DNA from 2 places in the Paenibacillus sp. S33 genome. Region 1 is predicted to be linked to the other one. Evidence: riboswitches for the same ligand, from Rfam matches in the RefSeq annotation. Region 1 holds a riboswitch; the other holds the start of a gene.
What was found. Region 1 has a riboswitch for S-adenosylmethionine ahead of metA (homoserine O-acetyltransferase MetA). Riboswitches for the same ligand answer to the same signal wherever they lie in the genome.

Region 1 (15,849 bases):
CGGTCTTTCACTGGAGCATATCGGGATGAAGACAGGTTTGCATCGTAGAGAAATGATTGAAGCTGTGGAGCATTTGGACAGGGATGGTATTGATATGGAGAAGCTGATCCGCAATGAATTGGTGAATGTATCTGAGGAGGAGCAGGCAGCCATCTGGTCTGCTTATGAAGAGTTGGGGGATACGCTGCTCAAGCCTGTCATGCTGAAAGTGTATGGGGAAGAAAAGGCGACAGAAACAGGACTGGATCAAATTTATGAGCGTCTGCGTCTGATTCGTATACGGTTTCGCCATCAGCAGGTACCCGACCGACATGTTGGATAATATAGAACTGATTGGATAAAGCTAAAGTATTAAAGTACATTCAGGGTCCGACATACTAAAAAGCAGCAGCCAGTTCCTCATAGGACACGGCTGCTGCTTTTTATGATCAAGCTTGAAAATCGAAATAGGTATCCAACTCCGTACTTTTTCCCCTTTTCTTTTTAAACCCAGTCTTTCTTGCGGAAAATACAGAACATACTGACACCTAGTGCCACCATAATACCAATGACGACAAAATAGCCATAACGTGTATGAAGTTCAGGCATATTATCGAAGTTCATCCCATATATTCCGGTAATGACCGTCAATGGCATAAATACGGTCGTTATTGCCGTAAACACACGCATAATTTCATTGGCACGATTGGCGATACTGGATTGGTAAGCTTCTCGAAGGTTACCCATCAAATCGCGGTAAGTTTCAAAAGTCTCCGAAATTTTCACAGCATTTTCATAAATGTCGCTGAAATATTTTTGCAATTGATCGTCGATGAGTCGCAAATCCCGTTTGTTCAGGGTATTGATGACTTCCTTTTGCGGACCCAGCACTTTTTTCAGCCACAGAATCTCACTTCGTAAGCCGATGATTTCGTTCAAATGCGACTTTTTCGTATGCATTAGAATATCTTCTTCCAGCTTTTCAATGCGGACCTCAATCCGGTCACCAACCAGAAAATAGTTGTCAACAATCAAGTCGACCAACAGATACATAAAGCGGTCAGGCTGGCTGACTTCTTGCTCCCACAGCATAGGCTTGAGGGTACGAAGCTCATTGATTTTCTGCTTGGTCACCGTAATGATAAAATGGCGGCCGAGAAAAATGTTCAAAGCTCGCAAAAATATTTCTTCATCATCAAAACGAATGCTATTTACAACGATAAAATAATGGCTTTCATAAATTTCGATCTTCGGACGCTGTTCTTCTTCACTCAAACAGTCTTCTACTGCAAGATCATGCATGGAAAATAAAGGTTGGAGCACTGCCAAATCATCGACATCAGCATCAATCCAATAAAAACCTTCTGCCGGTGCAGTAAGCGCCATTTCAATTTCTTCGACAGGGGTAAAAACCCCGTTGTTGACCAAACGGATTTTCATATATGTCACTCCTTATGCTCCGTCGTAACGGAAATACGTTTACCTTAAGCATAAGGAATGAACTCAGTTAGCCAGTTAGCCGGTGCGGGTAAGCGTGCATTCTCATCAAAAGCCGGAGGCTTTTGGAGCATGCAGAGCCTGGCGTCCCGTCTTTCGGCAAGCTGAAGTCATTCCTATGCTGTTGTTCAGGGATCGCCGCCTATTCGGACTCGGGTCGCCTTCCATTCCGGATTCACCTCTCAAATGTTCTTTTTTTGATTGCCACAGTATCGCAGGAAACACTCAAAGTCTGCACTACTGCTCCATATTTTTGCCTAATAGCACTTGTATAGTATAACGCTCGGCCTACGGCCTTTCAAGCGCAAAATCATGGGCTAAATCGACAGTAGTGGCAAGAGCTTCAGCGAAAGGAGGGATATGATTTAACCTATGGAAAAGGTAGACAAAATGTGATTGCAGGGCACAAATTTAAAAGTCCCATCTTGACGAAGCCCAGCCGATGCATTAAAGTGAACAACAAGAACTTTGTGAACCCAAAATGAATATAGCGAAATCTTATCAAGAGCAGGTGGAGGGACTAGCCCGATGATACCCGGCAACCGGCGATTTTAATCGCACGGTGCTAATTCTTGCAGGACGCGCGCTTTGTACAAAGAGCGTTGCCCTGACAGATGAGAGAGGCGCATATGGATACAAATATGACCTTTCTCTAACCAGAGAAAGGTCTTTTTATTATATGCCCGGCATCTCAGCAGGACGATTTTCGCAAAACTTACCGAACAAGGAGTGAGTTTACATGCCGATTAAAATTCCAGATACACTACCTGCCAAGGAAGTGCTGGAGGGCGAAAATATTTTCGTAATGGATGAAAGCTTGGCTTATCATCAGGATATTCGTCCGTTGCGCATCGCCATTTTGAATTTGATGCCTACGAAGGAAACGACGGAAACCCAACTATTGCGCCTGGTCGGCAATACGCCGCTGCAAGTGGACGTCACGCTGGTGCACATGAAGTCTCATGTATCCAAAAATACATCGCAAGAATATTTGAATATGTTCTATAAAACGTTTGACGAGATTAAGAACAGTCGTTTTGACGGCATGGTCATTACAGGAGCTCCGGTTGAACAGCTTGAGTTTGAGGATGTGAACTACTGGGAGGAGATCCGGCAAATTTTTGAATGGACGAAAACGAATGTAACTTCGACCATGCACATTTGTTGGGCCTCACAGGCAGGTTTATACCATCATTTCAATGTCCCGAAATACGGGCTCGACTACAAATGCTTTGGCGTATTTCCACACACCGTGATTAAACCTAAAGTAAAATTGCTACGCGGCTTTGACGAACTGTTTTATGCCCCTCACTCCAGACATACGGAGGTTCGGCGGGAAGATATTGATCATATCGCCGAATTAGAAGTTTTATCCGAATCCGAGGAAGCTGGAGTGTACCTCGTAGCCACGCTTGACGGTAAACAAATTTTTGTAACTGGGCATTCTGAATATGACCCGCTTTCATTGAAATGGGAATACGACCGCGATGTGGCCAAAGGAATGGATATTGAAGTTCCCAAAAATTATTTCCCAAATGATGATCCTGAGCGCACACCGCCCTCAATCTGGCGGGCGCACGCCAATTTATTATTCTCGAATTGGCTGAACTATTATGTATACCAAGAGACACCTTACGATATCGGGCCCCAGATTTAAAAAAAGGGGCTTGTAGTTTACCCTTGTACAGTACCACCTTGCAGTAGCGCAGCAGTATAGTCTTTGACATCCATTTTTGCAGGATTGGTTATAGCACCCACTATGGAAGTTAACAGGAGGATTCATATGAGTGAGAAACAGTGGAAAATCGAAAGCAGATTGGCACAAATCGGTTCAGTAGAGGAGCCAGTAACCGGGGCTGTTAATTACCCGATTTACCAATCTACGGCGTTCCGCCATCCCCGTCTGGGTCAAAGCACAGGATTTGATTATATTCGGACGATCAATCCCACGCGAAAGGTACTGGAAGAGGCTTCTGCTGCACTTGAATCTGGTGATGCAGGCTTTGCATGCAGCTCAGGTATGGCGGCGCTGCAAACGGTATTTGCATTGTTTGGACAGGGAGATCATCTCATAGTATCGCTGGATCTGTATGGCGGGACATATCGTTTGCTGGAGCGTATTTTATCTAAATTTGGTGTAACAGCCAGTTATGTGGATACGAACGATCTTGAAGCACTCGAACAGTCATGTCGACCGAATACCAAAGCTGTATTCATAGAAACACCTACAAATCCGTTAATGATGATTACTGATATTCGAGCGGTGGCTGAATGGGCATCACAACATCAGTTGCTTACCATTGTAGATAATACGCTGCTAACACCATACTTCCAGCGGCCATTGGAACTCGGCGCGGATATTGTGGTACATAGCGCAACCAAGTATTTGGGCGGACACAACGATGTGCTGGCAGGGTTAATCGTAACCAAAGGCAAAGAGCTATCAGCTGAAATTTCCTTTCTGCACAATTCCATAGGGGCCGTGCTTTCCCCGAGTGACTGCTACCAGTTGATGAAGGGGATGAAGACGTTAGCGCTGCGTATGGACCGACATGAGCATAATGCAACAGTGCTGTCTAACTATTTACTGACGCATCCGGCGGTGGCGGAAGTATTTTATCCGGCGCTCGAAGGCCATCCAGGTCGTGAAATTCAAAATAAACAATCCAGCGGAAACACAGGGATTTTCTCCTTTAAAGTAAAGGATGCTCGCTATGTAGAGCCTTTGCTTCGTCACATTAAGCTCATTGCGTTTGCGGAAAGTCTCGGCGGTGTTGAGTCGCTAATGACCTATCCCGCGGTGCAGACACATGCGGACATACCAGCAGAAATTCGAGATGCAGTTGGGGTAGATGACAGGCTGTTGCGTTTCTCCGTAGGCATTGAGCATACAGACGACCTCATTGAAGATTTGCGTTCGGCGTTGGAAGCGGCACGTCAAGAAGTAGAAGGAGGAGAGCTGCAATGATAGAGGATGCGAGGAGGATCGGGCAGGATTTGAACAAAGAGCGGAAGTTCGCTACCAAGCTGCTGCATTTTGGTTCTGAAATTGACAGCGTTACAGGGGCCTCGAGCGTCCCGATCTATCAAGCTTCTACCTTTCACCATCATGATATTTTTAATCCTCCACAGCATGACTATAGCCGTTCAGGTAATCCGACACGACAAGCTTTGGAGGATTATATCGCTTTATTAGAAGGCGGGGCGTGCGGCTTTGCCTTTGCGTCAGGTATGGCGGCCATCTCCACTACCTTTATGCTCTTATCCGCTGGAGATCATGTCATTGTTTCGGAGGACGTATACGGGGGAACATATCGACTGCTGACCTCCATTTTGAAACGGATGAATATTGAAACGACCTTCGTTGACATGACGGACCTCAACCTTGTGAAAGAGGCGTTGCAGGAGAATACAAGGGCTGTATATATGGAAACCCCGTCCAATCCGACACTCAAAATTACCGATGTAGCAGGAATAACCTCTTGGGCACAGGATCACGGACTTTTAACTTTATTGGATAATACTTTTATGACACCTTATTATCAACGTCCGATTGAGCAGGGAGTCGATATTGTATTGCACAGTGCGACCAAGTTTCTGGGCGGACACAGCGATGTGCTGGCAGGACTTGCGGTAGCGCGTACCGAATCGCTCGGGAGACAAATCAAGCAGCTCCAAAATGGACTGGGTACCGTGCTGGCTCCGCAGGAGTCATGGTTGCTCATGCGCGGTATGAAGACACTGGAGGCTCGTATGGCTCACAGCGAAAAGAGTGCAGCCAAGCTCGCTAACTGGCTGAACGAGCGCAACGACATTGAGGCAGTATACTACCCGGGTCTGGAAAATCATCCAGGGCGTGAAGTTCATGAGCGTCAATCCAGCGGTTATGGTGCAGTGATATCGTTTGATGTGGGTTCTGGTGAGCGTGCAAAAGAAGTCCTCAGTCGCGTACGTATTCCAATTGTAGCGGTGAGTCTGGGAGCTGTGGAAAGCATCTTGTCGTATCCGGCGATGATGTCACATGCGGCTATGCCCTATAGTGTACGATTGGAGCGCGGGATTACGGACGGACTACTTCGTTTCTCCGTAGGTTTGGAGGATATTGACGACCTGATCAGTGATCTGGATGAGGCGCTGCGCTAGAGCGTTAGCACATCCGCAGCATCTTTGTCGTTTTCACGCCGGGAGCAAATATGTACAGCACTAAACAGCAAGTTTCCAGTATTTCAGGAGGCTTGCTGTTTTCTATAAGAATGGCATGAAGGACAGTGTGAAAAAAGGCACTTTCAGTCCTGTTTTGTTATTTCTTGGCTATACGCAATGTTGAGATAAGCTTGGCAGTTGCCTGTTTTCCTAGGTGAAAAGCAGAAAGAAGCGGGAATAAGTATGGTTCCTTACCTAAAGATATGTTAGTATTATCATTAGGTTTTACTATGCTAAATAGCACAGACAACATACAAGGCCAGTCATGAACATACATTACGGCAGGGTTCGAACGCAGGTTTGTGAAAGCATTCTCGTTCATAAGTCCTGTCGTTCATTTCGTCGCCCTGTGACAGCGAAGGAGGATACACCATGAGTGTAATCGACCATATTTTAGATAAAGCCCTACGCGGCGAACGCCTGAATTTAGAGGATACCGTTGCTTTGTTCGAATCAGACGAGGTAGAAAAAATAGGTCACGCGGCGAATAAAGTCATGAATCGCATGCACCCCGATCCCATTAAAACCTTCGTCATCGGACGAAATATTAACTATACGAACGTATGTGACGTATACTGTCGCTTCTGCGCTTTTTACCGTAGACCGGGTTCCGATGAAGGTTATGTTTTGCCCGATGAGGTGATCTTTCAGAAGATCAAGGAAACGCAGGAGGTAGGTGGCACCGAAATTCTAATGCAAGGCGGTGTGAATCCAAATCTGCCGTTCAGTTATTATACGGATTTGCTGAAAGCTATTAAGGAGCGTTTTCCCGATATTACGATGCACTCCTTCTCGCCAGCTGAAATTCACAAAATGAAGGAAAAATCCGGTCTATCCATGGAAGACACGATTCGAGCCATTCATGAAGCTGGATTGGATTCGCTTCCGGGCGGAGGCGGAGAAATTTTGGATGACCGCACACGCCGCAAAATTAGCCGTCTCAAAGGCTCTTGGCGTGATTGGATGGATGTCATGCAAACGGCTCATAAGGTTGGGATGAACACAACTGCTACGATGGTTATCGGCTTTGGCGAGTTGATGGAGGAGCGTGCGCTGCATTTGTTGCGGGTTCGTGATGCTCAGGACGAATGCATCGAAAACAAATATAATTCTGAAGGATTTTTGGCCTTTATTCCTTGGACCTTCCAGCCAGACAATACCAATCTGAAGAAGGAACGCCAGACGCCAGAGGAATATCTGAAGACCGTTGCCATCAGTCGTCTTGTATTGGATAACATTAAGCATATTCAATCCTCATGGGTAACTATGGGACCTGAAATCGGTAAAAAATCGTTATACTACGGTTGCGATGATTTTGGCAGCACCATGATTGAGGAAAACGTAGTTTCCGCTGCAGGCGCAACGTATAAGGTTAACATCGAATCCATTTTACAGTTGATCCGCGAGACGGGTCACATTCCGGCACAGCGCAATACCCGTTATGATATTATTCGTACTTTTGACAGTGCCAGCAGTATTGAACATGATTTTATCATGCAAAATTAATATCCGTTAATATATTGTTAAATATAAAACGCTTATCTACACTAATCTATGTACAAGGATTAGTGTAGATAAGCGTTTTTTGATGTGTTACTTTACTATGCTTTCCATCGTTTCATATACATGATCTCAGCCTGCGGGTCTGCCATTTGGATGACTGCCTTAAAGCGCTGCAAATCCAACAGATGAACGCTGTAAACGGTGACCATTTGTTCTTTTTTATCCTCAGATTCGCTTTTAATCTTACCCTCTATCTGTGCAGAGCCTCCAACAGGTGTGCTGTGTATACGCAGCCTGCGATATATGGCATCCTCGACGGTTTGCTGTTTCTTGCTGACAACACAAACCATACGCGTCAGACCGGTAAACATCAGCCGGGTCGTTTCATAGGCGGCGAGGCAGGATAGAGCTGAATAGAGAGCTGGCTCCCAGCCTAGCACAAAGCCGGCGGTAATGAGCAGCAGACCATTACACAGCATAACAATCTGTATTAATGGAATCTTACGGTGTGTTAGCAACAATGTGGATGGACGGCCATCGTCAGATTCGTTAAGTCCTAGTGAATCGAGCAGACCACCATGACGAGCTGCCAGCCCTGCGCCAAGACCGATACAGATGCCGCCGCCCAAAGCGCATACGACCGGATGGCCACTCACTGCCGGAAAAGGCGAAAGAATAATGGCTGAGCCCGAAAAGGCGAACAAGCCGGGTAGTGCTCGAAGCAGCATGGGTTTGTGAGTAGACAGAGAATACAGCAACATGAGTGGCAAGTTCAAAACGAATAGCAGTAACCCAAAATGCTCTTGTGTATAAAGCGACATGAGTCTGGAGATCCCCGTGACGCCTCCAGCGATCATATCATGCGGATGTAAAAACAATTCCAGACCGACGGATGCCGTAATTCCACCAATCACCGTATAAAAGACAGGGAACCTGCTCGCATCTCCTGAACCGGGCTTTATAAGCCGCCTCATAGAGTTTCGGCATGTTTTACAGCGTGCGGCATAGCCTTCCCTCCTATGGATTGTCGTATCCAGCTTTTGCAGTTATGCCGAGTTACTTTCTTCCTTTCGTAGGCGGGGGTCCTTGAACTTAAATATTTTGTTTAACATATTAAAGATAGGTTTTGACTGCTTTGTCAGAAGTGGTCCAAGAATCGCCAGTATGAGTACATAGATAGCTGCAAAGGGTTGAACAATATCAAGCAAACCGCCTTCCTTGCCCAAGTTGGCCATGATAATCGAAAATTCACCCCGTGCCACAATGGTCAGACCGATATTTGCTGACGCTTTGGGAGATAAGAAGGCCGTACGCCCAGCCAGCATTCCTGCCCAAATGTTACCAAACAACGTGAGGACGACTGCTGCCAGCGCAAGCCATATCGCGTTTCCTCCCAGGGACAGTGGATCGATGGATAGTCCAAAGCTGAAGAAAAACAGGGCACCAAAGAAATCGCGGAAAGGAACAATTAAATGCTCGATTCGTTTGGCATGTTCCGTTTCGGCCAGTACCAGACCGACCAACAGGGCGCCGATAGCTTCCGCCACATGAATCGTTTCCGAAAAACCAGCCACTAGAAACAGAGAGCCAAAAACAACAAGTCCGAATACCTCATTGGAGCGAATACGGAGAATCCGATTTAACAGAGGGACGGCCTTACGGCCGATAATAATGACTGCAAGCATAAAGCCAAGCGCGATTAGCGCTGATAGCAGCACACCCCCGAGCGAGGATGAATCACTAAGAACCAATCCGGAGAGGATGGAGATGTATACGGCGAGGAAAACATCCTCGAACATAATAATGCCCAAAATCATTTCTGTTTCTGCATTGGCAGTCCGCTTGAGATCTACCAGCACCTTCGCAGCAATAGCACTGGATGATATTGTTGTAATTCCGGCGATAACCAGTGTCTCTGCTACAGGAAAGCCGCTCAGGAAGCCAAGAGCCAGCCCCAGTGTAAAATTGATGCCAATATAAATGGTGCCGCCCACGGCAATGGAACGGCCTGATTTAATTAACCGACCTACTGAGAACTCGAGACCCAAGTAGAAGAGAAGAAACAGCACTCCGATTCTTCCCATAAAATCAATAAATGGGGCGCTTTCGATAAAGCGAAAATCAAAATGCCATAGCTCCATCGCATGCGGCCCAACTGCCATTCCGATCAGGATATAAAAAGGGATGACCGAGAAGCGCAGTTTGGAGGAAATAAGTCCAGCTGCAGCGATGAGAGCAATTGCCAATCCAACCTCAAATACCAGATGATCCATCCAATCACCCGCTTCCGTTCATAAGGATTTGTTTAAAGCGTTTTTGCTGATCGCGTTCCCCAACAACGACTACAGTGGCATCATCGTTAATAATCACTTCAGGACCAGGATTTACATATTTCATTCCTTTTTTCTCCACAATGGCAATAACAGTGGCTCCCGAATTTTGCCTTACATCCAGCTCACCGATGGATTTGCCGACACTTGCATAGTGGGATTCCACTCTATACCATTCGATAATAAAATCATCAAACGTCATTTCTACACTTTCAAGCTGTTTGGGCTTATATGTCATACCCCCGATGATGGAGGCTACCAATCGCGCTTCCTGATCATTCAGGGTTGTCATAGAAATACTTTGTTCCAGATCCTCGTAATCAAAGTGATACAACTCGCGCCTGCCATCATCATGGATAATAATGACAATTCGGTCGCCACTCTCTGCATCTATTCGATACTTAATCCCGATTCCTGGCAAAATAGACTCTCGAATATCCATTTATAAAGCCTCCTGTACGATACGTTATTTAAATGAATGGTATGGGAAATAAATCACATACTCTGGGAGTGACATGGAAACTTTCTTTTTGTATTAAATTTTATGAATTAACGTAAAAAACCTGATACATACACTTACGTATTACAGCTATTGGGAAATATTAACAAATAGACATGCGAATGTGGTGATCTGCATGCAAAGGGAGGTTAAGCCACATAACTAGAGGTGAATTTGATGGGGAACAAGTATAATTGCTTCTTTAGTTTGCAAATGACAGGAATAAAAGGCAGACGTAGTTTAGGGATGCTCAATAACAGCACAAGCGCTATCAAAATGACAAAGGGAAGTGATTTGGCCGCAGCGATCACCAGATGAAGTAAAGGGGAGGATTTGCGTATAGCTGGTTTGGAATGGTGTTCCAGACCGTGAGAATCTGTTTCTAACGAGGAAACATCAGCATGAGGCACGACAGAAGATCCCGCAGTAAACTGGAGGGATTGAGTGGTGTCTTCCGCATGAAACGTCACAGGAAGGGACAAAATCTGAACGAGGCTCAATATGACGATCATGAATGTACGCAGCATGTTCAGCATCGTTAACATCTTATCTCCTCCCTCTTGTGAAAAATTCATATTACTATAACCTTAACATACCCCACCCTAAATATTCAAACGTCTTTCGTTATTTCCTATATCACAGTAATTGTTTATAACACGCCAAACCAGCTTTTTGAAACTTGGTCATCCTCTTTTGGATATGTCTTTCTGTTTCCAGTCGTTCACTTCGTATAACCCTTTAGAGGCCGCCATATACTGAAAGCAGTGATCGAAAGGAGTGAGCCAATGGAACTGTTTACAGTGTGGACCAATACAGACGGAGATCAGGAAACCAACCGGTTTTATGAAGTGGTCAAAAGTAGAACAAAGGGACTACATATGTCACGGCGCGGATTTCGATTCACTTTCAGACAGCTGGACAACAAAGTGGCATGGACCTGCAAGGGCACAGAAAGCAATTCGGCGTTTGAAAGCTTTCTCCCCTGTGTATACAGCATCATGTCTTCGGCAATAGCGGATTTTATTATCGAAGTCAAGGAGTGGGGGATGCTCAATCTCATTCTCACCAAAGCCTGTTCGCTGCTGGAGAAAGAGGATACGGAGCAAATTCGCAGTATGATTCGTTCACTGTTAAACGATGATGGCCCGAGAGGCCGTTTGAAGCGTCATGGTAAGCTGACCACTATCCTGGAGAAGGATTTCAAGGAGCTTCGTGTGATCAATTTGGAAGGACTGATTCAATTTAGGCTCCATGCGTATAAAAAAGAGCTTGAAGAAATCGTCGACTATGCCATGGAAGAATTCTGGGCAGATCGGCAATACGAAGAATTTATGGGGCTGCTTAAATATTTTGTTTTTTTTCAGGAAAGCAAAGTTCCGCTCGTACACGTACTTCACCAAGGCGGACATAATTTTACGATTCTGGATAGTGCCATGGTACCCATACCGACTCCTGATGCAGATGACATCATTGTCGAGATGCCAGGCATTGAACTAGGAATGGAGGTCGAAGATCGAATCGTAAGCACCCTTATTTCGATTTCTCCTGCTTCCATTATATTGCACACAGACGATGAGCACACCCCCATAGTGCGGACACTCCTGCATATTTTTGAAGATAAAGTGAAGCTGAGCAGACTTTATCCAGGTCAGGATGTTCAAAAATAATAATCTTTTCGTATAAACCAATGGATTTCTGGAAAGCCTTTGCCTCAAGGGGAGGTTTTTTATGAGATCCATGTTGGTATGGAAACGGATTTTGGGAACCGTGTTAATTGCAACCTGTCTGGTATTGCCCGGCAATGAAGTTTACGGTCACAAAGAACCGGTCCAGCATAAAAAATGGCAGTCCGCACCTGTTTTGGCTCCACGCGAGGAGCAGGTTATTACGACCATGACGGTCACGGCAACAGGATATACAGCAGGCTATGAATCGACTGGCAAACGGCCAAGTCATCCCGGCTACGGTATTACGTATTCCGGTGTAAAAGTGCGTCGTGACAAGAACACTCTGTCTACGATTGCGGCTGATCCCAAAACGTTTCCTTTGGGGAGCATATTGTACATTCCAGGTTATGGATACGGGATTGTAGCAGATACAGGTTCTGCGATTAAGGGCAATAAAATTGACTTGTATTTTAAAACAACCCGGCAGGTGTATTCTGAATGGGGCAAGAAAGATGTGGATGTTCAAATTATAAAAAAAGGTAACGGAAAATGTACGGAAAAGATGGTAAAATCGCTCCAAAAAGCGATAGAAACGCATAAAACCATTCCGAGTGCGACACTGGATGCTTCCATATAATCCTTGAATATTGTTTTTTCCAACATCACATACTATGTTGCGGGATAAGCTTATCCCACAAAACATACTGGGAGGTTGAGAATTATGCCAAATCAAGGCGGAAGTTCTTTCACGAACAAAGGCTTCAAGGCAAGCACAGGAAATCAGTTCAAAGCGGAATTTGCACAAGACAATACGGTAGGTGTCGTTTCACAAAAGGTAAAGCAGTCTGAACAAAATAAAATTCAAGACAACTTCCAGACACCAAATGAGAAGTATGATGAAGAATTTGCAACAGATCAAGGCGGTACAGGTGCAGTAGCGCAAAAAGTTCAAAACTCCAGTCGCAACAAAATTCAAAACAATGCTCAAACACCGAACGAAAAGTTCGACGAAAACTTTAACACGAAATAAAAAAGCATATACAATCGATAATGCTCCGGATTATATCCGGGGCATTTCGTTTTAAGTGAAAGTGATTAGGTACAATAGGTCTAAGGTTTTATCTCCTTTTTAATTTTTTTTAAGGTGGAATTAAGGTTTAAAGTGCAAAATAAAGTCAGTTAAACAACACCACCTTGAAGCATAGGGTTTGGGAGGAGATATACAATGGACGAATTTAAAAATAATAACTCCGGACGCCGGAACGACAACGATCAGGTTGATACCGATAACGCAACTCGGCAAAACGATTCGAACGGTTCCTCATATTATTATTCTTACGGCCCTTTTTCTTCAGTTCAATCGGATGGACAACGTAAGGAAGGGCAGTCGGTGGAAAAGGATGTTGAGATTACGCCAACGCAGGCAGTGAGACCTCTTCCTCCCTCTTACCATCGGGCTATGCCTGAGCAACAGGATGGTTCGGGTCGGAATGGCGGCAACTGGCAATTCAAACCGAATAAGCCCAAGTCGCAGGTGAAAACAATATTCTTATCTTTTTTGGCCGGGATGCTGGTCATTACGGTATTGATGTATACAGCTGACCGAACAAATATGTTCACACCCGAGACGGCGTTAACTTCAGCGGCAGCTGAAAGCGGAGAAACGACTAATTCAGGAACCACCAGCTCGACTCCAAGCGCAGTTCCGGCTGTGATGCCTTCAGGTACCGCTGATGTTCAATCTGTTGTGGCCAAGGCTGGGCCGGCAGTCGTCAAAATCGAAACGCTTGCCAAACAAACCAGTGGCAGCAGTGGCAGACAAAGCAGCCCTTATTACAATGACCCGCTGTATCAATACTTTTTCGGTAATCAGTATGGTGACAGTGGCAGCAGCGGTAACAGTAATGAAAATGAAGGTAGCAACAGCGGGCAGCTGACTCCGCTTGGTATTGGTTCCGGTTTTATTTTTGATAAATCGGGTTACGTCCTAACCAACAACCATGTTGTTGAAGGCGCGAGTGTGGTTCAGGTTACAGTAGAGGGAACTAATAAGCCTTACGAAGCCAAAGTCTTGGGCAAAAATGCTGATCTTGATTTGGCAGTACTTAAAATTGAAGGCAAAAACAACTTTCCGACAGTAACTTTGGGTGACTCCGATAACGCTAAAGTCGGCGAATGGATGGTCGCAATCGGCAACCCTGAAGGCTTTGAACATTCGGTAACAGCCGGGGTGCTAAGTGCGAAAGAACGTACGATCACTATTAATAGTGAATCGACTGGAAAACCGACGCAATACAAGCATCTCATTCAGACGGATGCGTCCATTAACCCTGGTAACTCTGGCGGACCGCTATTAAATCTGCAAGGGCAGGTTATCGGTATGAACGTAGCTGTTAGTGCAGACGCACAGGGAATCGGGTTTGCGATTCCGTCCAATACGATTTTGGAAGTCGTCGATAAGCTGAAAAATAACCAGCCTATTCCGAAAGAACCTGTACCTTTCATTGGTGCAAGTCTGTTAAATTTGAGTCCTGAAGTAGCCAAAGAACTGGGTACATCCCTGACCGAAGGCTCGGTTGTACGGGATATTATATACAAATCACCAGCTTATCAGGCCGATCTGCGTCCTTACGATGTGATTATCGGAGCGAATGGCACGCCTTATAGCACATCACAAGAGCTGATCCAGTTCATTCAAAAACAAAAAGTGGGTACAGCGCTGACACTTAACATCGAACGAGCTGGGCAGAAAAAAGATGTTCAGCTGAAAATTGGCAACAAAAATGACTTTAGCTCGACGCTTCAGCAATAGATAAAACTCTGCAAAAATGAACAAGTGCACGTAAGAAACGGAAGGAAGATCCCTTCCGTTTCTTTCTGTATGAAGCAGCCAGATGCTACACGCGTCTACTCCTGCTACAATAGAAGGAAAAGAAGAGATAAAGGAGTTCGATCGTGTATGCGTTCTACTATTCTAATCATTGATGACGATGAAAAAATTGTTTCCATGCTGCGCAGAGGGCTGGCATTTGAAGGCTATGAAGTGCTGACAGCCGCCAATGGAGCAGAGGGATTAAATAAAATGTTGACAGCTGAGCCTGATGTGGTCGTGCTGGATGTAATGATGCCGCAGGTCGATGGTTTTGAGGTATGCCGTCGTATGCGGGAGGGTGGAAGTACGGTACCTGTTCTGATGCTTACAGCCAAGGATGAGGTTGAGAATCGGGTTAAGGGCTTGGATCTAGGGGCCGATGATTATCTCGTTAAGCCGTTCGCTCTAGAGGAGCTGCTGGCGCGAGTGCGAGCGCTTTTGCGGCGTAAAACCGAACAACAGGACAATAACGGAAATCGGCTTACCTTCGAGGATTTACAACTGGATAACGAATCCCGTGAAGTGGTTCGTGGTGGCAAACGTTTGGAACTGACGGCCAAGGAATTTGAACTGCTCCATTTGTTCATGCAAAACCCGAAGCGTGTTCTGTCGCGTGATCTGATTATGGACAAAATTTGGGGCTATGACTATAGTGGAGAATCGAATGTGCTGGAAGTATATATTGCCATGCTACGACAAAAAACAGAGCAGGATGGCGGTAAACGACTCATTCGTACAATTCGGGGAGCTGGCTATATTTTAAGAGGTGATGTGTAATATGTCTATTCGGTGGCGGCTGACAGCCTGGTATTCGAGCATCTTGGCTATAGTACTAGTCATTTTTGGTCTGGTTACTTACGGACTAGTATATTACTACACATATAATGAAGTGAAAAGTCAGCTTATGACTCAGGCGCCACAGATTAACAAGCAATTACGCCTTATTATAAAAGGGGGATTGTTTGAAGTCCCCAACCTGGATTTGGGATTAGAGCAGGGACGTGGAATAGATGACTCACAGCTCTATGTACAAATTTACAATTATACGTCTGGTGTAACGAAAACGACCCAAAATATGAAAGACCTCAATATCACCTTCCCTGTTCCATCTACAGCGGCAGGAGCAGTTCAAAATGAGGGAATTCGACGTGTGAACGTCAATGGGGATTCCTTTATGATTATTCAACAGCCGATCAAATCCGAGGAGCTGGGCTTGGTGGTCGGGCTGCTACAGGTAGGACAATTCACGGGCTCTCAGGACCGACTCATGAACAGGTTACAAAATGTGCTTGTATACGG
Region 2 (15,849 bases), 2.8 Mb from region 1:
AAATGATTGATAAATAGCGTCACTGAACACAGCAAACATATTAACAGATTCTTTCTCAAATGAAGCATAATGTAGTTACAACTGTTAGTTTCCAACAGAAATATATCATCTTTTATTTTTCACGAGGTTAAGCTCAATTCCATTATCCCTATCCTTCTGCATTTAAAAGCGCATACTAAAATTATAGAGAAGATAAATTATCACTATAAGAAGTTATGCAATAACAACTGCTGATTAAATGTACAGCCATAAAAAAACACTAAAAGGTGCCCGCCTTTAATTGGCCAAACACTCATTTAGTGAGTCAATTTAAAAACTAATTAATTTACCACGTAAGAGATTGGGCTGTCTTTATGTTGTGTCATTGTCGACTCTTCTGCCAATCCATACATATGATAGAAGCAACCCTGAAGCTCTATTAATTCACAAAATGTCCCTTTCTCTATAATTGCTCCATCAGCGAATACAAATATCATATCATAGCGCTCTAATACTGGTTTTGATAACCGATGAGTAACCATCACGCATGTAGTATTCTCTAAATTCAGAACTGTTTCTTCAACAGCATTTGCTGTTTCCTGATCAAGTGACGAAGTCGGCTCATCCATTAACAATAGGGGAGTGCGGCGTATTAACGTCCTTGCTATGGCTATTCTTTGCTTTTCACCTCCAGACAAAAAACTTCCTTTCTCTCCAACCTGTGTCTCCATTCCATTGGGTAGCTTATTAATTAGCATACTCAGACCAGATTTTTGAATAGCATCTTCAATTTCCTTATCAGAATATATCTGATGTAATACAATATTTTCCTTAATGCTACTATCAAATAAAAAAACATCCTGATGCAGGACAGACTCCAGTCTGCACCAATCCTCCATATTGATTTCCTTTAAATCTACTTCATCAATACTGATCCTGCCTTTGTAGTTCTCATATTGCTTCATTAAAAGCCGTAATACCGTTGATTTTCCTGACCCGCTCGGCCCGACTAAGGCATACTTCTTTCCTAACTCCAAATCCATATTTAATCCATGTACATTATAGCAGTCATCTTTATAACCAAAAGACACTTCTTTTAACGATACTTTATCCTGAATAGTCGGTTTGCGAATGTAAATCTTGTCCTGTCGCTCTGTATGTAAAAGTTGTGTAATCTTTGCCGATATATCACGTAACGACTTGATTTGAGTTATATATTGAATACTCATTTGTATCGGATTAACGATGCTATTAGTTAGTTGAACACAAGCAATCATAGTTCCCAACGTGATAAGCTGCCGTAAAGTAAGGAAACTCCCAATAATAAATACTGAAATAAACATAAATCCACCAAATACTTCACTAATAGAGGCAACCCAAGCACTCAATTTCTGAAATCTATATTTTTGATTTTCCGTCTCCTGATTAATACCATCAAATTGCCCATGTACATGCCCCTCAATACCAAAGCTTTTAATAACTGCAAATCCTGAATACATATCATTCGTATGAATCATAAATTTTTCTAAAGCTTCAACTACTTTTCTCTTACAATTTACAAGTTTCTTTTCAAACATTCGAGGGATAAACATAGATGACAGTGTTAATAAGACAAGGGCTATGACAATTGTAGGACTGAGTAAAAACATCGCTAACAAAGATGCTGAAAAAGATATAAATGTCCCAATTAACGAGAATATATTTTTAAAATAATCATCTTCAATCATCTTTATATCATTACTAAAAATAGAAATATACTTGGCGCTATGATTTGAAGAAAATTGTGTTAGACTTTTATTTAAAATATGCCCAAATACAATTTCTTTTAGATTAAGCATGGTCTTCCTCATATAAGAAGCATGAGATAAATTCGTTAGTAATCGAAGTATTGCACCCAGAATGATTAAAAATACAGCCAAAAAAGCTGATTTAACAAATTCTTGTTCACTTCCGTTGTAACAGTGTCTACCAATTTCTTAAAGATAAAAGCCATATACATATTCATGAGGCTTGATAAAGTGATGCAAATGATAAGTAATATTAACTGAAATCTATACTTAAACAAAAAAAGCTTCATCACTAACCCCCATTAGAATATATTTTTGCCTGAAATTTAAATTTTCACACATTAATCATCCCTCTATTTTTGGCAGCAACTACAGCTTCTAATCTCGAATGCACCTCAAATTTATTGAAAATATTAGTTAAATAATATTCCACAGTCCTTTGACTAACACAGAAAATGACAGCGAGCTCCTTATTACTTTTCCCCTCTGCGACGCATTCCAAAATAGATCGTTCCTTGTTGTTAAGCACTACATAGTCCATTACTCCTTCACGGTGATGAAGCTGTTTCAGTAAGGTTACGGGTAAAACGGAAATACCGTTTAACACGTTTCTTATAGTCCAAATTAGTTGATCGTGCGAAGGATCATTTTCAATAAATGCTATAACGCCCAGGTTTAAGAGTTTATCCATCATTGTATATGTATGGACCTGTCCAATAAATAGTATGGGTATATCCTGAATTAGATGGATACATTCCAAATCTACAGGAAGCATTTTATTCAAATGATAGATACATAGATTAAAATTATATTTAGTTAAGTTCTCTTTTGCTTCCAAAATAGTTCTGATAAGTGTGACATGTATATATTGATCTTGTTCAATCCACGACTTGGTAACCTCTCCTGATTCAGGATGATCATCAATAAGTAAAATGCTGTACATTTGACTAACCTCCTGCGTATTTTATACTTACTAATATAATTCTCGACAAAGTAGCTAAATAACCGCCTGTCTACTAAAGATAAACAGGCGGTTTCATAATAAAGAAGATTACCAGGAGAAAATAATACAACCATGATAATACCAACAAGTACTGGCAGGTTCAACAGAACTTTGGGCTGCTTTTGGCTCTACAATCCAACGCATATTTCTCACCTCCTTTCAAAACTACAAAAGAGCGAAATAATAGAAAGTTAATACTTATACTTCAAGTCGGTGATAATTAAATTTAAGCATTTCACCTAAATTGTACTTGTACTCACAACAAACAGGCTGTTTGTCGATACTTTCAAACGCTTGCTGGGCACAACCTCCGCCACATAAGGGCAGCACTGAGCAACTTCGGCATTTTTCAATTTTATATGGGGAATAATTAAGCCACTTCTCCGTACGTTCATTAGAATATATACCATTACTAATATGACCTATCGCATAATTTGAGTTTCCTACCGTATTCCAGCATTTTTGAATCCAGCCATCTGGCTGCACTACAATTGAATTATCTGCAATAGCAGCACAAACAACAGGTACATATTGAGGGTAATAAGAAATATTAAGCCCTTTTTCCAATGCTTTCTCATACAAGCTCAGAATAACTCCAGAGAATTCTTGATTGGCAAAGCAGCTATTACTACTTGAACAACCTCCTGCCACATAATCAGTAGTGGCAGAAAAATAAATATTCACTTTTCCCCTAAAGTCTTGCTGCCCTAAATAATCCATATAATCTTCCATTGAAGCTACGTTGTTCAAATCTACATTTGAGCGTATATTAATGTGAACAAAATCACATGAATCTCTAATATTTTTTATTATTTGATCAAATGTCCCTTGTTGGTTCGCCAAAACCCTTCTTTTATCATGATTCACCTTATTACCATCGATCGTAATTTGAATACTTTTCAAACCCAAATCCCTTAAAATAACGGCACGACTTTTAGTTAGTAAATATCCGTTGCTAACCATGTAGTGCGCTATTTCAATATGTTTTGCGGCTGCCATAGTATTCATTTGATCCATGAGCCGAGTAACCTTTTTAAATTCAAGTAATGGTTCTCCGCCTGTCCAATTGACAGTAATATGTTTCAAATCTGTAGCTTCCATTGCACTTTTTATATAACTCAAAATATCTTGCTGAACTTGATCAGTGAAAGAATGATTACCTGTTTTCTCAGTCAAATTCTCATAGCAATAAGAGCATCTGAAATTACAATTAAACGTAGGTAAAATTGTAAGGTGTAATGTGCTTTTTTGATATCTAGTTGTAGTGAATGACTTCTCCATTATCTCTAATTCATTAACGGGATTCAGATATAAAAATCGTCCTTGTATTAAGTGTTCTAACTCTTCACAATTCGTTAGATAGGAAAAATCTTCATTAACGAGGGCCTCGTATAAGTCCTTCTTTATTTCTCCTAAACCGTTAGTCAGGCTATTATATATTAAGTATTTACCACATCCTTCCTCATTCAGTTTCAAGTACTCGTTGTAAGAAGAAATTTTCATGTGTACCCCTTCTATCATTTAGTATTAAGTACCAGATTGACCTACTTCCACAATGTACCGAACTAAATAACTATTTATTACATCATTTTACATCCGACTAATCAATAACCATTCATTCATCTATTTAATTATATTTTACCATTACCTTTCTTAAAAATCACCGCAAATTAACCGCAAATTATAAATAAAGCAAAGATAAAATCATAGAGTGTAAGACAGACTATTCAACAAAAGTGGCCCCCTAGTTCCTCTATTTCTACCCACTGACAGAAACGAAAACACAAAAACCTCCAAAACGATATAGTATGCGACTATACCGCTGGAGGTCTTAACTTACAACCCTAAAACAAATATTACCATTTCGTTAATTGTTAGCGTTCATCATTCAGATTTATTTTCATACCACCACTCGAAAAACCTGAATTAACAAGGCTCTTCGTTCGGTTTTCCGGCATCCGTAGCCGTACGGAAGCTTGAACCACAGCCGCATGTAGCTACAGCATTCGGATTATGAATCGTGAAGCCGCCTGACATTCCGGACTCTTCAAAGTCAATTTCCAGACCGTCCAGGTAGCGGATGCTTTCCTTTTCCACTACAATCTTCATATCCTGTACGTTCATATATATATCCTGATCCGTCTCGTTGTCGTCAAAGCCCATTGCATACGAAAATCCGGTGCAACCGCCCGGCGTAACACCTAGACGTAAAAACATATTCGGCGTTTCCTGCTGCTCCAGCATATCTTTCAAACGCTCAGCAGCGGATTCGGTGATGTTAATCATAGCTCCATCCTCCTCTTTTACTTCATGTTCTCCTTCAGTATACTCCACTATTAGCAGGTGCTCAAGTCATGGAATGTCCTTCCCTTACAGGCTTAAAGACCTGTTTTTCTATTCGTTTGTATTGAACACCGGTGGTGTGAGGTTTATAATAGGTGAAGAGTGTGTAAAAGAAACTGTCGGAAATTTGTCATTTCAAAGGCGATATTTTGAGACATTCATCATTGTAGCCTGGCATTGTAACATTTTTCACATATCGTATATCCGCGCTGCCGGATTCTTACCGACGGAACGGGACATCCTGTGCGCACCTAGCGCTTGTGCCGCTGATTTAGCGGACAGCCTCGCACAGAGCAACTTGAAGGAGGAATAGGCATGTCCACATTAGTTACACCTTTTACAGACCGCAGAATGGCGGAAATTGTAGAAAAGGTACAGAACGGTATTCGTTTGAACCTTGAAGACGGTATATATTTGTATGAAACTGACGATATCCTCACACTGGGTCAGTTGGCTAACGAAGCTAATTTACGTAAGAACGGAAAAAAGGTTTATTTTATCGAAAACATGAGCCTGTACTTCACCAATGTATGCGAAGCGCGCTGCGCGTTCTGCAATTTCCGCAAGGATCAGGGGGAGGACGGCTCTTATACGTTGTCCGGGCAGGAAATGATTGATTATGTAGAGCAACACATCCATCCGGGAGTAAGAGAATTCCATATCGTCGGTGGTCATAATAATCATGTGCCTTTCCAGTACTATGTAGACTCCTTGAAGGCGCTGAATGAAAAGTATCCCCACGTTACATTGAAAGCTTACACAGCAGCGGAAATTGACTTTTTCACACGCATAAGCGGCTTGAGTATTAAAGAAGTGCTTCAGGAGCTGCAAAAGGCTGGACTTCAATCCCTGACTGGTGGTGGCGCGGAAATCTTGTCCGACGAATATCGGAAGAAGATGCGTGTTACGAAAGCCAACGTGGACCGCTATCTCGAAGTACATCGCACGGCCCACAATCTCGGCATGAAAACTCATACGACCATGCTGTACGGTTCGGTCGAATCGTATCAGGATCGTATTGAACATATGCTGCAAATTCGTGAATTGCAGGACGAAACGAACGGATTTATGGTATTTATTCCACTGTCCATGCAGCCGAAAAGCAAAAACGCCAACATCATGCGCCGGAACTCCGCTTACGAGGATCTCAAAACCATTGCGATCAGCCGCCTGATGCTGGACAATATCGACCATGTCAAAGCTTACTTCATTAATATTGGCCCGCAATTGACGCAGGTCGCTCTCACCTTTGGCGCATCAGACGTGCATGGCACGATTGTGCGCGAGCAGATCAGCCACGCCGCAGGTGCTTTGACCCCTGCCGGATTGACCCGTAAAGAGCTGATCTGGCTGGTCAAAGGTGCCGGACGCATACCTGTTGAACGGGACACCTTCTATAACGAAATCGAAGTTTTCGAATAAATGTAATATCGGATTCAGATTTCCCGCGAGCATTTCATCCCCATTACTCACACCATGCAGCATCATGCTGCCTCGGAATACGCTGGTCTGCCTGCCAAAGGCAGGCCCGATTCTCGGGTTTTATAACAACAAAAACTTGTGTTAGATCAACGAGACACCAGACCATTTGCCGGGGACACGGTAGCGAAAGGAAGGCGGATTTTGATGAAAAATTTCGTTATTCTGGGGGGCGGCTATGGCGGCCTTACCATTGCCAAAGAATTGCTGGATAAACACATTCCCGACGATGTTCAAGTTATTTTAGTGGATCGAATGCCCTTTCAGGGGTTAAAAACAGAGTATTATGCCCTCGCGGCTGGTACGGTTTCTGATTTTGATTTACGGGTGCATTTTCCAGATGAGCAACGTCTTATTCGCAAATATGGAGAGGTCACCTCGATGGATCTGGAGAATAAAATGGTCCATTTTCAAGACGGTGAACCCTTGTCCTATGACCAGCTTGTCATTGCGTTGGGTTGTACCGACCGCTTTCACAATACACCGGGGGCTGAAGAACACAGCTGTACGATCCAGTCGTTTAACCATACCCGCCAAACCTATCTGCGCTTGAACGAAATCAAGCCATATGGACATGTCCATATTGTAGGCGGCGGTCTTAGCGGTGTTGAGATTGCTGCGGAGTTACGTGAAAGCCGTACAGATTTGAATATTACCATTATGGATCGGGGCGAGCGGGTGCTGTCGGCATTCCCGCAACGTTTGTCTGCCTATGTACATGCTTGGTTCAAGGAGCATCAGGTTAATGCCCTGAATCATGTTGCGGTTTCCCGTATTGAGCCGGGGGCTATTTATAACCGTGACGAGCAAATTGTAACGGATGCAGTCGTATGGACGGCCGGGATTCAGCCGGTAAAAATTGTGCAGGATTTAGCTGTCCCTAAAGATCCTCAGGGCCGCATCGTGCTCAACGAATATTATCAAATACCGGACCATCCTGAGGTGTATGTGGTCGGAGACTGTGCGAGCCTTCCCTACTCTCCAAGCGCTCAAGCGGCAGAAGTGCAAGGGGAGCAGATCGCACACATTGTACGCGACCTGTGGAAAGGTCAAACGCCTCATCCGCATCCTTTAAAGCTGCGTGGTACATTAGGCGCACTTGGCAAGAAGGCCGGGTTCGGCTATGGCTTTATGGGTAGTACCTCATTGCGCGGACGAGTACCACGCCTGCTTAAAAGCGGTGTGCTCTGGAAGTCCAAACGCCATTTTGGCTGATCACATGCTAAACAAACAAAGAAGGCCCGCTCGCAGAGCAGGTCTTCTTTGTTTCTTGCATGAATGGATTATATATTCCCTATACAAAAGGAAGCTGGCTAAACGGATCATTTTATTTCAATCCAAATCTAGATTATCCCATGCTTCAGCTTCCTTAATTTTGTTCATAATCACTTCGTACAGAAGCTCTGCTGAATCTGCGGATACAATCTCGCCGTTGACCATCGCATAGGGTTCGGCGTTGCACTGACCGCAATTGCTTAGGCAGCCGTATTCAATCACATCATAATCTGGATTCTGTTCCAGCTTGGACATGATTTCATCGGTACCCCAATGCATATTACTGGTGCAAAACTCAATAATAGGTCTTAACATTTTTTCACCTGCTTTGGATGACGGGCATTTTAATTTGGCCCGCTTTGTAATATAATAATAAAGGTATAGGAAAGGAGTTGAATTCTAATGAGCGAAACACAAAGCGTTCAAATGTATGATGAAGTAGCTGATGTACTGGATAAGCTCCGTCCGTTCCTGCAACGCGATGGTGGCGACGTTGAGCTGGTTGACGTTGAAGACGGCATCGTTAAGCTGAAGCTGGTAGGCGCTTGCGGCAGTTGCCCAAGTTCCACGATCACGCTGAAAGCAGGGATTGAACGTGCTCTTCTCGAAGAAGTCGACGGCGTCCAAGAAGTGGTACAAGTATTCTAATGCTTGATGCATAATGATCATGAGAGTCTTGACTTCGGTAACGAAGCTCAAGACTCTTTTTTGTGTTACAGCGTCTGAGGGATCACTCAAGCTTATATGGTTGGCCGAATGGGGTCCAATCCTCCCGATACATCCATAATATTACCTGTTATAAAATCCGAATGCTCCTCACACAAATAGGCGATCACTCGCGCAATGTCCTCTCCGCTCCCCGGACGTCCACGCGGTGTCTCTTTATCCTGCATACCGATGACATCGGCAATTGACATTTCCTTATTTGCTCCTCGAATATCCCCTGGACAGATCATATTGACCGTAATGCCATTAGGAGCTTCCTCCACAGCCAGTGACTTCGTAAAAGACACCAGCCCCACCTTGGCGGCTGCGTAGACGGCGCGATGCGGCCAAGCCCTTGCTTCTCCAGCATGACCAAAGCCAAAATGAATAATACGTCCCCATTGCTGGCTCCGCATGTGAGGCAATACCAAATGATCCAGCAACATGGTACCGACCAGATTCCCTTGTATCATGGCATGAATCTCAGCTACACTGTAATCCGCAAACAGACGGCGTTCCCGGATGAACGGTCCGGCATTATTCACCATAATATCGACTCCGCCTAGCCGATCCTGTACTTCACCAATCAGCCTCGTAATATCTTCCTGAACAGAAATATCCCCTTGTAAAGACAAGCAGCGTACTCCCTTAGACTCAATCCCCCGCTTAAGCGCTTCAGCTTCTGCTTGGCTATGCACATAATTCAGCGCAATATTACAGCCTTCATCCGCCAGACGCAGAGCGGTCGTTTTACCTAAACCTTTGGCACTGCCCGTTATGAATGCGACTTTATCTCTCAACAATTTTCCTCCTGTTCACAGAGATCGGTCACCCCCAAGTATAAAATATTTAAGCTTCCCCTACAACTCCATTCAAAAAGAAACCCCCAGTCCTCTTGTTCAAGAGAATCTGGGGGTTGCGTGCAATGCGTTCTCGTTCCCTACTTAAAATGCCGGGATAATTGCGCCTTGGTATTTATCTTCAATGAATTTTTTAGTTTCTGGAGATTGCAAAGCTTTAAGCAGCTTCTGAATCGCTTCGGAATCTTTATTATCAGGACGTGCTACCAGAACGTTAGCATATGGAGAATCCTTGTCTTCCAGTGCCAGTGCATCCTTCGTAGGGTTCAGCTTCGCTTCCAAAGCGTAGTTCGTGTTAATCAACGCAATATCCACTTCAGGCAACTGACGTGGCAGCATAGCCGCCTCTAAAGTCTTGAATTCCAGATTTTTCGGATTCTCTGTAATATCTTTTACCGTAGCTTCAATGTTGCTTGCGTCTTTCAGCTTGATCAGACCTTGTTTCTCCAACAACAGCAAAGCACGGCCTCCGTTTGTCGCATCGTTCGGAATGGCTACAGTTGCGCCATCTGGAAGTTCATCAAGCTTTTTATATTTTTGGGAGTAGATGCCGAAAGGCTCCAGGTGAACCGCGCCAACAGAAACCAAATCCATTTTGCGCTCTTTGTTCATCACATCCAAGTAAGGTACATGTTGAAAGAAGTTAGCATCCAGCTGCTTGTCAAACAATTGAACGTTCGGCTGTACATAGTCGTTAAACTGAACAACTTGGAGACGAACCCCTTCTTTTTCCAACTGAGGCTTGATTGCTTCCAAAATTTCCGCATGTGGCACAGGAGAAGCTCCAACTTTCAGCTCCACTTCACGTGGTGATCCGCCTGTATTTTCGTTCGCATTGTTTGTATCCGATGTTGTGCTCTTTGTACCGCAAGCAGCCAGCACCGCAATTAATGTCAAGCTTAATACAGCCAATACCCATTTCTTCATGTTATTACCCCTCCAATAATTTGTAATATTCAGGAGCAGACGTCCTGATCAATAAGGATATCTATATGTTTTCCCTATTTTCGAGTATAATGCCGCACGAGGCGATCTCCCGCCATTTGCAGCAATTGTACCAATACAACCATCAGCACGACCGCAACGATCATGACAGCCGTTTCATAACGATAATAGCCGTAGTTGATAGCCAGTGTACCTAGTCCACCGCCCCCGATCATCCCGGACATTGCCGTGTAGGATACGAGTGTAACGACGGTAATGGTTAATGCAGCGAGCAGACCCGGAAGTGCCTCACGTAACAGCACCCGCCGGATAATTTGTCCTGTCGAGGCACCCATCGCTTGTGCGGCTTCGATGACGCCCTTGTCCACTTCACGCAGAGACGTTTCGACAAGACGTGCGAAGAATGGAGCAGCCCCGATAACCAAAGGTGGGATGGTTCCCAACACCCCGGTCGAGGTACCTACCAGCGATCGTGTAAAAGGAATAAGTGCAACGATCAAAATGATAAAGGGTACGGAACGTAAAATGTTAACGATGAATGATAATACAATGTATATCACCTTCATCAAAGTTAACGAGGAGCGACTCGCCAGAAACAATAATATGCCGAGCGGCAAACCAATAACGAGGGTGAACAATGCCGATGCCCCAAGCATCTGAAGGGTTTCCAGCGTAGAATTCCCTAGCTCTTCCCAACTCACTTGTGAAAAATCAAGTTCGCTCATTGTCCAATCACCTCCACATCAAGTCCTTGCCCAGACACTTCGCGCAGCGTATGCTCTATATCCTCATGATTTCCTTCAAAACGAACGATTAGCTGTCCATAGGGTACATTTTTAATCGTAGATATGGTTCCCTGCAAGATCGCAAAATCAACACCAGTACTTCGAGCCGTACGCGACAGAATCGCATCATATGTTTTGCTGCCCAAGAAGGAGATACGCACCACCTGCGCTGACTCGCGGCCACCTGCTGCCGCAATCGCTGCTTGTAACTCTTCGGGATGTTCTGACTCCCGTTGGATAAAGTCCTTGGTTACCTGGTGCTGCGGCTTCAAAAATACTTCCGCCACCGGACCTTGCTCCACGATGTCGCCCTGATGAATGACGCCAACTTTATCACAGATGCTTTGAATGACATGCATTTCATGTGTAATCAGTACGATGGTTAAATTAAAGCGCTGATTAATATCCAGCAGCAATTTCAGGATAGACCCCGTCGTCTGCGGATCAAGCGCTGAAGTCGCTTCGTCACACAGCAATACATGAGGATCACTAGCCAGCGCCCGTGCAATTCCTACCCGTTGCTTCTGTCCACCTGAGAGCTGTGACGGATATTTTCCACTGTGTTCTTCGAGACCCACCAATTCCAGCAGTTCACGAACCTTCTTGTCCAGCTTCTGCTTGGGCGTGTTTACCAGCCGCAATGGAAATGCAATATTGTCATACACCGTCGCCGAGGACAACAAATTAAAATGCTGAAAAATCATTCCGATTTTTCGGCGCTGCATTTGTAATTGGGATTGACTCACAGTGGTGAGGTTTACCCCGTCTACCCATACTTCACCTGAAGTAGGGCGTTCCAATAAATTAATACAGCGGATCAATGTACTTTTCCCCGCCCCGGAGTGACCAATCACCCCGAATATTTCTCCACGCTTTATAGAAAGATTCAACCCAGACAGCGCATTAACGCGTCGGTTACCTTTGCCATAATGCTTGGTTAACTGCTTAAGCTCTATCAACGTGCTGCGACCCCCTTCACTTCTTCCTTACCCTTTTAACCAGTTGTCATCTCTCAGGATTGTATAAAATCGCTATTTATTTATACAAAAAAGAGCCCCTTTCACAGAATGAAAAGGGCCCCACCTTGCGAACCTTTTCTCATCTGCCAAAATCGCTATAACTCTAGCGGTTTTGTAGGAATTAGCACCATCATGTTCCCTCCCAGTGTATTACACCGGGAAAGAACGGGTTGCCGGGCTTCATCGGGCCAGTCCCTCCACCTCTCTGGATAAGAAAAATATGTTAAACTCCAGCTTTAGCTGTCCGTTAAGTTTATATAAAAAAATATAATTCAAGCATTTTTCTGAAACTAGGTTTCAGTATAGATAGTTTACATAGCTTTGTCAAAGGATATTTTCTATCATATTTTTGGGCGTACTGCCCGGTTCTCCCATTGTTTCGCAGTATAAGTAAAGGCGTTTGCCAGCGACCGACACACCATTTCCAAGCCCTGCTGCAAATCTTCCAAATGGTGATCGAGGTCCTCCAGTTGGATTTTTCCATACAAAGCTCGGTGTCGTTGCCAGAGATCATCCTGCATTTCCGTATTCATATAGTGTATCTCCGTATTCCGACGCTTACGCAGCCGATTGATGGCATCGTTGTATGTGTCCTTGATATCAATTAAATTATCGGTCAATACAGGATGCATTTTGAGATACTTGAGCTGCCGCAACACGGTAAAATACGAATAATGAGCCTTAAACTGCCCTGTTTTTAAATCACATAGATCATTTATCCAGTTGCCCAGCTTATCTAAAATGGAGAATACCCTCACAAACCCATCTTTATAAAAGAAAACATATAATGCATAGTCGGATTTTTCATCCTCGCTCATATCTTCAGCATATCCGGCTTTCACATTCATACGGAAAAAGGCGGCAGCATGATGGCTCTGCTCCAGTTCATCCAGAGATGACATTAGACCGCGTGTCAAAATATCCGCCTTCCGAAAATCGTGGGTCGGATCTCCACCAGCCTGAATTTGCCGCTCCAGCAGGTTCAACATATCTGACATGCTATTCATGGCATCCAGCAAGATGCCCTTGTTCACACGTGGCGGCTCACCCAGTAGCTTGCGTATCATGCTTACGCCTCCTTATAAATGTAAAATCCGGCTGTAGGTTTCATTAGGGCGTCAAGCGAAATAACTCGTCCATCGTTGATCTACAAGCTTAACAATATCCTCACGCGGTAACACCTCATCCGGATACCCCGGCTTCATACGCGCATCCACTACAATCGGCAGCTTATAGTTCAGATGATGCAAACGCACTTCGCTGTCCGCGTACATATCCGTAGCCGGGTTAAAGCGTGTAAACACTGTCCACAGGAACGAGGCTTGAGAGCGAACAACTTCTTTGGCATCGTCCACAATGAAGACGAGCGGCCACTCTTGCTCACCCGCTGCTAGTCGCTCCAAAACACGTGCCGCCAGCTCAGGTTCCTGCTCAAAAGACGCACCCGATATGACGAGGCAACCTCCACAATAGGGCTTAATTTCACGAATTCCCGGCAGATCGCCTCCCTCATAAGCACGAGGCAATTCACGTACAGGCTCACCTATCCCCATCAGGATCGCCTTACTACCATGATTCAGCTTGCGGCCTGTGTAATCGAGTGTATCGTGTGACGTGTGATTGAAAATAAATAAATCCGTTGCTGGATTAAATCGCTCCAGAATGGTTTCCAGCAGCAGGTTAAAGTCAGATAAATCAATTACTCGATCCGTCAGCATCAGGAACTTGGTCAACGATAATTGACCTTGACCCAAAATAGTAAAACCGGATACAAGCGCTTCACGGGAGTAGCTTTCACGTACGACTGCCGCTGCCAGCGCATGTACGCCCGTTTCCGCATATGCCCACAGGGACTTGACGGAAGGCATCACAAGCGGATATGCAGGCGACAGCAGACGTTGCAAAAACTCACCGAGATAGTAGTCTTCTTGCCGAGGCTTACCTACAATGGTTGCCGGATAAATGGCATCCTTGCGGTGATGCATATGTTTGACATGAAATACAGGGAAATCATGCTGTAATGAATAATATCCAAAATGATCGCCAAACGGGCCTTCCGGACGGCGTTCATGAGGCGGCACATAACCGCTGATTGCAAATTCTGCTTCTGCTGGAATCCGGTGACCCCCAAGCGGGTCTTCTGTCATGGGCAGCTTGCCTCCCATAATAAGCGAAGCCAGCAGCAGCTCAGGCAAGTTTTCCGGTGCTGGAGCAATGGCGGACGCAATCAGGGCAGGCGGGCCACCAATGATAATCGTCGTAGGCAATGGCTCATTACGCAGCTCCGCTTCATGATAATGGAAACCGCCGCCTTTATGAATTTGCCAGTGAATGCCAGTCGTCTGATCGTCATAAATCTGAATGCGGTACATCCCCAGATTATGATCCTTGGGCTGACCTGGCTTCTCGGTATACACAAGTGGAAGCGTAATAAACGGCCCCCCGTCCTCATGCCAACTGGTCACTTTAGGCAGTGGCGCTAAAGGAGCCTCTGTACGGCGAACTCCCAATACAGGGGCCTCGCTATGAGATACTGTTTTTAGCCCTACTTTTAGCATGTCCTTAATCAGGCCACGTTCATTCCACAATGCTTTGGGTGTAGGTGGAAACAATGTTTTGGTGGCTCCGACAATCGCATTCATCAGTTGCTCTGGTCGCGGGCCAAAAGCCATATCCACACGGCGATTCGTGCCAAACAGATTACTGGCTACAGGAAACGGGGTTCCTTTTACATTCGTGAACAGCAGTGCCGGCCCTTCTTCCTCAATGACTCTTCGATGAATCTCAGCCAGCTCCAAGTAAGGATCGACAGGTGCCTCTATAATTTTAAGATGATTTTCTTTACGCAGCGCTTCAATAAATTGGCGCAAATTCTGGTAGATCAACTGGACGACTCCTCCTAAGCAAATCAAGCCCTCGAGAAACTCGTGGGCCTGGTTTGTTTCTTATATGCTATTATACGTGTTTAAACGCCTCTTGGGCAAAAATCCGCTTCACTATGATCTATGAAATGCTTAGGTACGTTGTGCTTGGGTCGGAACAAGCTTGCGGTCTGGTGACAATTGCCATACACGATAGCTCAGATAAGCCAAAATGGAGAACAACGATGCAATCACCAGCATATGTCCCAGCACGATAAACATATAGATTTCAGGTCTGTTGACGTACAACAAGATAATTCCAATCACCACTTGAAGCAAAATTAACAAGACTGATACGACACCCAATATACGGATATCTCGGTGATTCGGGTGATAACGGTATGAGTAGTGACCCACAGCCAAGATAATGACGAACAGCAGACCGGCTGAAATCTGATGAAGCAGCAGTGGAGATATGAAGCCCCCAATATTTACAACCTTCTGGATGACCGAGTGACTAAGCAGCGCCCCTGAATAAACAGCAATATAGGTATAGATCGTCGATAGCCATATAAAGTTGCGATAGCCCCGACTGACACGCCCAGGAATCAGACGCGGAGTGTGGCGAGAGTCCGCGTGCTCCTGCCAGGCCCCCAGCGTCATCATAGTTGCACTGGCAAAGGCGATAAGCGCAAAGCCAAAATGCAGTCCCATGACTGCAGCCGATTGGGAGAAAATAACAGCCAACGCCCCCATGGCACCTTGTATGATGACAAACAAGAGCGTGAGCAGCGAGAATAGCTGTAAA

Region 2: linked by a shared signal. The riboswitch ahead of ACWGXJ_RS20205 (methionine ABC transporter ATP-binding protein) and the one ahead of metA (homoserine O-acetyltransferase MetA) in region 1 are both predicted to bind S-adenosylmethionine.

What each region holds. Positions count from the first base shown of each region.
Region 1 is NZ_JBSIEZ010000001.1:1,630,916-1,646,764, forward strand. It holds gene ACWGXJ_RS07675 (HRDC domain-containing protein) at 1-322, shown strand, start outside; gene corA (magnesium/cobalt transporter CorA) at 484-1,419, opposite strand; SAM riboswitch class I at 1,972-2,097, shown strand; gene metA (homoserine O-acetyltransferase MetA) at 2,216-3,133, shown strand; gene ACWGXJ_RS07690 (PLP-dependent transferase) at 3,260-4,444, shown strand; gene ACWGXJ_RS07695 (aminotransferase class I/II-fold pyridoxal phosphate-dependent enzyme) at 4,441-5,619, shown strand; gene mqnC (cyclic dehypoxanthinyl futalosine synthase) at 6,052-7,185, shown strand; gene ACWGXJ_RS07705 (YitT family protein) at 7,281-8,144, opposite strand; gene ACWGXJ_RS07710 (cation:proton antiporter) at 8,229-9,455, opposite strand; gene ACWGXJ_RS07715 (cation:proton antiporter regulatory subunit) at 9,460-9,954, opposite strand; gene ACWGXJ_RS07720 (hypothetical protein) at 10,161-10,556, opposite strand; gene ACWGXJ_RS07725 (putative sporulation protein YtxC) at 10,797-11,678, shown strand; gene ACWGXJ_RS07730 (3D domain-containing protein) at 11,740-12,315, shown strand; gene ACWGXJ_RS07735 (hypothetical protein) at 12,400-12,708, shown strand; gene ACWGXJ_RS07740 (S1C family serine protease) at 12,904-14,490, shown strand; gene ACWGXJ_RS07745 (response regulator transcription factor) at 14,638-15,327, shown strand; gene ACWGXJ_RS07750 (sensor histidine kinase) at 15,329-15,849, shown strand, end outside.
Region 2 is NZ_JBSIEZ010000001.1:4,427,687-4,443,535, forward strand. It holds gene ACWGXJ_RS20150 (ABC transporter ATP-binding protein) at 321-1,898, opposite strand; gene ACWGXJ_RS20155 (response regulator transcription factor) at 2,101-2,709, opposite strand; gene ACWGXJ_RS20160 (radical SAM protein) at 2,968-4,272, opposite strand; gene ACWGXJ_RS20165 (HesB/IscA family protein) at 4,696-5,055, opposite strand; gene mqnE (aminofutalosine synthase MqnE) at 5,428-6,534, shown strand; gene ACWGXJ_RS20175 (NAD(P)/FAD-dependent oxidoreductase) at 6,739-7,806, shown strand; gene ACWGXJ_RS20180 (YuzB family protein) at 7,924-8,181, opposite strand; gene ACWGXJ_RS20185 (NifU family protein) at 8,269-8,514, shown strand; gene ACWGXJ_RS20190 (SDR family oxidoreductase) at 8,607-9,371, opposite strand; gene ACWGXJ_RS20195 (MetQ/NlpA family ABC transporter substrate-binding protein) at 9,516-10,358, opposite strand; gene ACWGXJ_RS20200 (methionine ABC transporter permease) at 10,433-11,101, opposite strand; gene ACWGXJ_RS20205 (methionine ABC transporter ATP-binding protein) at 11,098-12,120, opposite strand; SAM riboswitch class I at 12,257-12,396, opposite strand; gene ACWGXJ_RS20210 (Cthe_2314 family HEPN domain-containing protein) at 12,522-13,247, opposite strand; gene ACWGXJ_RS20215 (UbiD family decarboxylase) at 13,299-15,065, opposite strand; gene ACWGXJ_RS20220 (COX15/CtaA family protein) at 15,195-15,849, opposite strand, start outside.